DNA from 4 places in the Rhodococcus sp. P4_F3_2 genome. Region 2 is predicted to be linked to each of the others. Evidence: predicted binding sites of a transcription regulator. Region 2 holds the regulator's gene; each other region holds the start of a gene.

Region 1 (2,194 bases), on a different contig from region 2:
ACACCCACCATCCCGAACCGCCAACGCCCGCCGCTGCGGCACCGTCGCCGTTCTCGCTTCCTTACCGCAGTCGAGCGGAACACCGTTCTCATCCAACAAGATCCGGGTGACGGTGCAGTCGCACGCCAACATCCGCGCAGTGTCGATACTGATCGGGCCCTCCCAATCCGTCCACGCGAACCCGAGTTCCTCCGTGGACGGCAGGAGGTCTTTCAACGCCTGCAGGTCCGTCATGTCTTTCGCGGACGCGGTCACCGTGATGTGTGGTTTCACGCCGCCTTCGATCGGACCCAACCCCGCCCGCTCGTACCGGCGCAACAACTCGCAAAACCCGTCCGCACGCCGTAATGCCGGAGTACGCGTGTCTTTGACGCCGTCCTTCTCAGGCGTCGGCGCCGACAAACTCGACAACAACGTGATCAGACGGGCCCCGTTCACAGCATCCAGATCACCCTTCACAGTCACTCTGCCGTACAAGCCTTTCGAGGCGTAGAACTCATTCCGCTCCGAATCCTCGCCGACCGGGACCCCGTCCTCACGCTTGCCGTACTGCTTCTCGATCCGCCGAATCGCAGCCCGCACCGCATCACAATCCGCGATGTTCTTCGACGCCAACGACAACAAAATCCCGCGAGCCTTGTCCACATCCGCCAGGGTCATGTTCTTCGGTGGATGCAGACAAAACGACGCCACCTGACGCGCCTTCAACGCATCAACATCACCGCGATGAAACGCATCGCCCACAACAGGTTCGAGCATCAACAACCGCGCCAACCCGACCAGCAGACTGCACTCACCGATCTCCAGATTCGTCGAACCGTGCAACCACTGTGCGATCGCCCGAAAACCCTTCCCACCGAGAACCTCCCGGGAAAACATCTCCACGATCAGCAACACCATCCGCGACTGCAACTCGTGCCGGGCACGCACCAGATCGAGAACCTCACTCTTGAGGTCCTCGCCATCCAGTTGCCACGCTTCCCGACTGTCCATGCCGAAAGTTTAATCGAACAAAGTTTCGAACACAAGAGAATGTTGGATCGAAAATTGCTGCTATCAAATTGATTTCGACATTTCGGACAGTCGGTTATAGGCGGGTCACCGACGTAGTCCACGTGCGCCGACGAGTGCGAGCGCCACCATCAACCCGGAGCACAACAGCATCACGTCGGAATTGTCTGAGCCCCAGCACATTGTGTAATCGGCGTCGATCATGTTGCCGCCTGTCCCCGGCAAGCGCATGGGTCCAGCCGAGCACCAGGCCCAGGAGTGTCATCGCCAGCGTGATGGGAACGAAGACCACCAGGACCCGCAAGAAATGCCCTCGAACAAGGCTGGTGGATTCGCGAAGATCGACGAGTAGTGGAAGCGCCGGACACGACGGACACCGATTTGTTACTCATCGGTCTGATGTCGAGTGCGCCGCTGTTGTCCCGAGTCAGCGCCAGTGTTCAGCGCTTCCGGCGGCCGAAAAATATGCCGGCAGCCGAGATGACGATCAGCACCACAAGAACGACGACGATGTACGACCTGTCCGCGGCCGGTGCTACCGTTTCGCTTTCTTTGGTCACTCCATCAGTGAATGTACAGCTCATACCTGGAGGGAACCATCCCCAGAAGTCTGTAATTCCTACCCCCACCCTCTCTGCACGCTCAGGAAGGAGATAATTGAATCGTGACGGGATTCCATAATGATCGATGCACCAACTGGGTTGATGTTGGAGTCGCAAAGAAAATACGTCCAACAAGTAGACAATGGCTACTGCGATCAGTGATACCGCCATAGCCGCTTGACTCACTCGTAATAATCGCATTTTCACGACTTTCCCCCAACAGTCACGTCATCATGAGGTGACGATGGTGTTCGTTGCTGCGATCCACCGAATCCAGCCGTGCTCAAAATTGACCTGTCGACTTTGGGAGTCGCCGAACTCTCCTGACATCGGTAGTTCAATCGACCATCCTCGCAGCCCTGCCTCCCATAGGCAGCAAAGATAGCACCGTGGACACTTTCTCCGTGCCGAGAAACAATCGATCGTGAGATCGGGGAAGTGGTTACTGCTAGTCCGCGACAAACAGCTCGCTATTCTCATCGAATGGATCAGGCAGTGTCGAACTCGCAGGCAACGAGAAGGTCCGGTGCTCTTCGTTGGGTTGCATTGGTAAACGCACTTATCGCAGCGTCGGCGTCGGC
Region 2 (2,194 bases):
AGATCGGTGGTGCCGAGGAATTGCAGATCTCCTCGTACCGCCGCGACGGCACCGCAAGGCCGTACGTCACGATTTGGGTCGTCCGTGCCGACAACCAACTGTACGTGCGCTCGGCATACGGAACCGACAACCCGTGGTTCGTCCGAGCAACGGCAAGTGGAAGGGGCCGAATCCGCGCAGGAGGAATTGAGCGGGACGTGGCGTTCGAGTCCGCCGCACCGGATGCGCACTCGGCGATCGACTCCGCCTACCACACCAAGTACGACCGCTACGGCCCGCAGATCGTCGGCTCCGTCACCGGCCGCGCCGCCGCACCCAACACCATTCGACTTGTTCCGCTGACGCAGAACTGAACCGCCCCTTTCGATTCCGAGGAGACCTCATGGAAATCTTGAAGCCCCAGCCCACCAGCAAAGCACCCAGCGACTGGTTCACCGGCGACGTCTGGTGGGACGTCATCTACGCCGGCCAGGAGCCGTCGAGGATGCGCGCCAACATGGTTCGCTTTGCACCTTGTGCGCGAACCGACTGGCATTCCCACGCCCTCGGGCAGACCCTCCACATCGTCTCCGGGACCGCGCTGGTTCAAGCTCGCGGCGGCGAGATCGTCGAAGTTCACCCGGGCGAGACCATCTATACCCCGGCAGGAGAGGAACACTGGCACGGCGCGGCACCCGACCGTTTCATGACCCACCTTGCGCTGTGGGAAGGACCCGGCGAGGGAGGCACCGAAACGACATGGGGCGACAAAGTCACCGATGGGGAATACAACGGTCCCCGCGCCAACCATCGCTGAGACCGGACACCTCTCAGATACGTCGCATCACGGAAACAACCTTGCCCAAGATGGCCGCGCGATCGCCGTCGATGACGCTGTATGCGGGATTACGAGGCTCGAGGTACACGTGACCGTCGCGACGCCGGAGCACCTTCACGGTGGCCTCGCCGTCGATCATCGCGGCGACGATCTCGCCGGAATGGGCCTCGTCCTCGCGCCGCACCACGACGACGTCGCCATCGCAGATTGCTGCGTCGACCATCGACTCACCGCGCACCCGAAGTCCGAACACCGTGCCGGAGCCCACGAGCTCGCGAGGAAGCGCCAGCACCTCGTCGGCGTGCTCCTCCGCGAGGATCGGCGCGCCGGCCGCAATGTCACCGACGACCGGAACCGTCACCGTATTCGACGACGATTGCTCCTTCGCTCCCACGAGGAACGGCCGCACGTCCAACTGCCGAGCCATGGCCGCTCCTCGGCGGAGGAAGCCCTTTTCTTCGAGGCTCTTGAGGTGCTTGGATACCGTCGACGTCGAGCGCAGACCAACCGCGTCTCCGATCTGCCGCGTGCTCGGTGTGCACCCGTTGGCAGCCACGAGATCCCGGATGGTCATCAGAATCTGCTGCTGGCGGAGCGGCAGGGAGGAGGCGTCGAGGCCACCGAACATGTCGAGATCGTCGTAATCGGTCACGACGAGAATCGTAGTGAGGGGTCCCGACATCCAATCCAGGCAGCCGCAGCCTGCCAGAAACGGCACAGGCAGTTTGTTTCCCGAGTGGCGCATGGCACGCTGAGCTCATGGAGCCTCTCGAACCGATGCGCCCGGTCAGTGTTGCAGTCGACACGCGGACCAAGACTCCACTCTGGAAGATGGCGGTTCTCTATCCGGCAGTGACATCGGTGTTCATGTTTGCCGCACTCACCACCCGAACGGGAATTGGTCTTGTCGTCCTGGGACTGGTCATTTTCGCAGTCGGCGCGAGCACTTATGCGATGTCGGAGCGACGGATGCTTCGGGAGAACTCGGGGGTTCGAGTTCCATACTTCGCCGGACCTCCTGTCGCCCCGCGGCACGTCGATCTACTCGCGGCAGCAGGGATGCCCCTGCTTACGAGTGGAGCGGTGTTGACCGTCCGGGCATCCGTTACAGAACGTCCTTGGGTTTTCATATCGGTGTTCGTGATAGCGATGGCCCTGGCAATAACTGTCCCGATGGTTGTGCATAACGTGCGGGCCAAGCGGACAGAATCAGCCTGAGCAAGTCAGGACACTCGGCATTTCGCAGCGTGATATTCAGCTGTTTACGCCCACTTCGGAACAGCGATCGACAGCTGCACCGCGTCAAGCGCTGAACGAGCGATGCAGCGAGATGTCGAAGTCGCCGGAATCGGCCTCTTTGGCGACCTGGTTCTGATC
Region 3 (2,194 bases), on a different contig from region 2:
GAGTGGAATCAGTCATCACGACGTGAACCACGGGCCGACGAACGACAACACCACCGCTACGATCCTGCGGGCAATCATCTCGGTCACAGTTGCACGGCAAGAACGGTGATCCGTTGGTCAACTCGAAGAGCGCGTCGGCTCGTCGCTGCTCGTATGTTCGAGAGTCGTTTCGGCATACCGACATTGCCAACTCGCGTAGTCGGCCGTCGAATGCCCGAGCCTGCTCTGCCGGAATGCTTCCCAAGATCTTTGCCATCCCGTCCTCGGCAGCGCTGACCCCGACGAAGCGATCGGTGAGAGCGCGGCGTCGACGTTCTCGCATACCTTCCGGGTCCACCATCGCCACGATCCGATCGATCGCCGCTGTCAGTCGCCTTCCCGTCAAGCCCGTTCCGCCGGCTACTGGTGGGGCGAGAACCTGCGCGAGCAGTAGTCGTTCCACCTCGTCGATCAATTCGTCTTTCACGTTCGCGGTCGCGGAATCGATCAAACCAACTCGGTACAGATCCAACTCGCCACGCGCCATCGCCGCTCGAGTGCGATGCAAACGAGTCTTCAACGAGAACCCCAACCCGATCAGCTTGCCTGCAGCCGCGCGGCCCATCGTCAGTGACGCACCGACTTCCGATTCAGCCAACTCGTGTGCGGTCGACGACCACGCACCACTGGCGGCATGCTCTGAGCTTCGCCGCGAAAAGAACTCGGCAATCACAGCGAGCTTGCGTTCGACCAGCATCGCCTCACATGCGTGCAGATCTGTCATGAGATCAACCAGCGCACAATCAGTTTCGGTACCGGTCAGCTGCGCTGAGATACCGAAGAGCTCTGTTGTCGGGTTGAACATGCATCCATTCTATTCGAATGTGTGTTCGATATAAACTGAATTCTCAAATCAGTCGGAATAGTCCGAATCGGCCGAAATGCTTATTGTGCTTGCATTTTCGATCCTGTCCATTCGCAACTCGGACATGTTGTCGTGCCACTGTGTAAGTATCGGCATATGGCAGACACGCGGTGAAACTCAGTGAACAGTCGCTTGTGCTCTTCATGGACTATGGACAGTTTTACATATACGGCGACGATGACGGTTTCGGGAGGGAAACGGACCTGCTCGAACTCGCGATGGCTTCGCGCCCTGCGTACAGTGACGGCACAATTGTGATTGTCCTGAGCCCGCACCAGAACAACTTCGACATGCATGCAACGGTCGAAGTCTGGTCCTCCCGACCCGCATCCGACCGCCAGAAATGGCAGCAGGTCAGTGAGTCGTTTCTGAAGGTTGGTCCGCAGGGGTCAATTAGCTTTGATTCACCTCCGGGTGGGGAGTTCATTGTCTTTGATGTACCGGAGGGGTCATATCTGGTCGAGATTGCCGGCCGCGGTTTTGTGAACTACGGCTGGCCCGGATCGACAGAACCCGGAGATGTTTGGCGGGTGCGTATGTGGCCTTCAGGCGGCGACGAGGTGCGGCCATCGCTGCAGTGGGACATGCCGGGATATGGCGTTCCGGTGGACGAACCGATACCTGAACCGATTCCTCGTGCACAGCGGGACATCGAGTCGACATGGATAACGATTGACGGCGAGAACGGCGAGCCGTCCAGGTTTGTGCAAATCAGTGACCTCCGCGCCGAAGCTGCTGAACGAGAGCGGCAGGAGTGGGGAGGAGATCCGATGCCTCAACTCGAACGATTCCAGTCCGGCAAAGACATAGCTCGTATGGACCGACCACTTGCCGAAGCGGTCGTCCGCATGAACGTCCCGACTCTTCGTCGACTCGCGTTTTGGGCCGCTGTGCAGGCGTATGAGTATGCGGGATTGGCCGACAGGGACTGGGTTCGCCCGGCCCTCAACGCTATGCATGTGGGACAACAACTTCCGGAACCCTTCGGAAATCGCACAACGGCATTCGAACACCTACACGAGGAGGAATTCGGCGCGGGGACCGACAACGTGCAGTTGGAAGTCAAGGTCGAGATAGTGGACCGTTCGCCGCAACCGGAGTCCAATCCGTTCGATCACGGGAATATTCATGTCCCGTCCTACGCTCTCAATGCGATTTTCGACGCGCTCGAATCGGACCCGTTGACCGCAGCGGTCAATGCATTGGGAACGGCAGCAGTCACGTTCGGGAAGGACATCCGCATGTTGTTCGCGAGAGCGCGAGTTGAATTCGACCTCGAAGACTGAACCC
Region 4 (2,194 bases), on a different contig from region 2:
TCAACACTTGCAAGGATTCTCGCCTCGTTGGATTCACCGTGGTCAGGCGAGGTGCGAATCGACGGATCACCCGTCGTGGGTACCAAATTCTCGGTATCCGCGGCACTGCGCGGGACGGTGGCCATGCTGTTTCAGTCACCTCGCGCATCAACCGACCCTCGGCAGACGCTCGCCTCGATCATCGGTCAACCCGGCGATATTGCCGGTAGGACAATCGATGTGGTCGCACTGGCAGCAGAAGTGGGCCTCACTCCCGATCTCTTGTCCCGTAGACCCCACCAGGTGAGCGACGGCCAACTGCAGCGCGCCTGTCTAGCGAGATCGCTGGCGCAACAACCGAAATACCTCATCTGTGACGAGGCGACGGCGATGCTCGACGCCGCCACGACGGCCGCGCTCATTCGGTTGATCGAGAGTCGCGCCACCGAAACCGGCGTCGGCGTATTACTCATCAGCCATGATCGCGAATTGCTCGGCGCCTGCTGCGACGTGGTCCACGACCTCGACGGCATTCGCGCTTAGAGCGTGTTGCCAATCCTGATCCGGTAGTTCACGGACGAGTGTTTATGCGTTTTGCGTGATGCGATTTCGGATGAGGCGGGGGAGGTGATCGGTCCGTTGCTCCCGAAGGTGAAGGCGACCGGTCAACCGCCCGTAGATCGGCGCACGGTGTTCGAACCGACTGCGTGGCGGTTCCGGACGGGAGCGCGCTCCACCGACTCTCCTGCAACACTCGCAACTCTGCCTGGGATCCTTTCTTGCCGCCTGCACCAACGAGGCGCTTACTGATCAAACGGCGCCGTGAACGACACTGGTTTGCCGGTGGCGCGCGCGTACGCGATCTCTCGGCGCGTGGACTCGCCAATGTATCCGCGTGGGTTGACGACCAGCACCCGATCAGCCAGGTCGATCTTGCGCAGGTGAAGCGCGTCGAGCAGCGTTTTCTGCTCGACAGAGATCGCCTCGTCTGCTTCGCCCGGCGCGACGACGATCACGCCTGCGAACGTCAGGTCGCGGTTCGCCTCCCGCATCTCTTCAGCGAATCGCACAGAGCCGCAAATACAGACAATCTCAGGTCGATCAGGCACGCTTCATTCTCTCATCGACCCGAGGACGCACGGCCATACCAGTCTCATCTGCCACCTCGAGCAACACACCCCAGCCCAACAAAATTGACGCTTGACTCGAACGCGTGTTCGAGTATTGTTTTGGGTGGGGATCGGGGGATTCAATGAGTGTCTATCTGTCGGACGTGGTTTCGGGTTCTGCGGTAGGGTTGCGCGGACGCCTGTGGCAGCTGTCTGCTTCTGAGTTGCGTGCTGCCGCTATCGAGGCGAGTGCGGAGATTCTTCGTCTCGAGGCTGTTCGTGTGGCGGTGGTGGACGAACTCTCGATGCGTCCTGATGATCAGGTGATTGCCAGCCGCGGGGTGGGTTGCTGGTTGGCGGCAAACACGATGCTGCAGGTTCGGGACGGGAAGAAGATCGCCGCCCTCGGTGCAGCGCTACGCCCGTTTCCGGCAGTGGCGGCCCGATTCGATTGCGGGGACTGCTCCTTCGATCATGCCGTGTTGATCGTGGCGTTCTGCGAATCACCACCAAAGGGCATGCCTGACGAAGCGCTACCGAAGTGCATCGATTTGTTGTTGGCTGCCGCTTCCGGAGTGGAGGCGACGACCACGAAGGTGCGGAGTGTTATCGCGACCTTGGAGCGAATCTTCGAGTCCGATGAGATTCCACCCGCCGAGGATGTGGATCGGAACGACTTGCGGATCGCGTCGACGTTGAACGGCCGGGTGGTGGTGCGCGGCGATTTCGACGCCCTCACCGGCGAAATGCTGCTCTCCGCCCTGTCGAATCTGACGATGCCCACCCCGGCACCCGATGGAACCCCGGATTCTCGGTCGGCAGCGAAGCGGACCGCGGACGGGTTCACCGAACTGATCCGGCGTTACCTGGACTGCGCCAAAACTGGCACCGATGGCGGCCAACGCCCGCACGTGAACGTGCACATCAACGCCCGCGATCTGGCGGAGCACCGGGACTGCGCCGCAACACCAACTGATGGTGGAGCGACTGTGTCGGATCTCGATGTCGGGCACATGCCCTGGCTCGGACCACTGTCCGTATCGCAGACCAGACTCCTCGGATGCGACTGCTTCCTCTCCACTGTTCTGCTCGACGATCACGGCGCG

Evidence for each region. The regulator LexA, encoded in region 2, represses DNA repair genes until DNA is damaged. The targets are predictions, from matches to a motif close to CGAACANNTGTTCG.
Region 1: AC1DWA_RS10830 (HNH endonuclease signature motif containing protein) is a predicted target of LexA. The motif match lies at 1,008-1,021, and genes of this name have one in related genera.
Region 3: AC1DWA_RS00355 (DUF222 domain-containing protein) is a predicted target of LexA. The motif match lies at 859-872, and genes of this name have one in related genera.
Region 4: AC1DWA_RS03470 (HNH endonuclease signature motif containing protein) is a predicted target of LexA. The motif match lies at 1,186-1,199, and genes of this name have one in related genera.

The regions. Positions count from the first base shown of each region.
Region 1 covers NZ_JBFUJN010000008.1:114,401-116,594, forward strand. Annotated here, with positions in the region: gene AC1DWA_RS10830 (HNH endonuclease signature motif containing protein) at 1-993, opposite strand, end outside; gene AC1DWA_RS10835 (hypothetical protein) at 2,097-2,194, shown strand, end outside.
Region 2 covers NZ_JBFUJN010000013.1:63,762-65,955, reverse strand. Annotated here, with positions in the region: gene AC1DWA_RS16070 (DUF2255 family protein) at 1-353, shown strand, start outside; gene AC1DWA_RS16065 ((R)-mandelonitrile lyase) at 383-796, shown strand; gene lexA (transcriptional repressor LexA) at 810-1,499, opposite strand; gene AC1DWA_RS16055 (hypothetical protein) at 1,577-2,035, shown strand.
Region 3 covers NZ_JBFUJN010000001.1:72,763-74,956, forward strand. Annotated here, with positions in the region: gene AC1DWA_RS00355 (DUF222 domain-containing protein) at 1-844, opposite strand, end outside; gene AC1DWA_RS00360 (hypothetical protein) at 1,675-2,190, shown strand.
Region 4 covers NZ_JBFUJN010000002.1:170,165-172,358, reverse strand. Annotated here, with positions in the region: gene AC1DWA_RS03480 (ABC transporter ATP-binding protein) at 1-522, shown strand, start outside; gene AC1DWA_RS03475 (hypothetical protein) at 783-1,031, opposite strand; gene AC1DWA_RS03470 (HNH endonuclease signature motif containing protein) at 1,232-2,194, shown strand, end outside.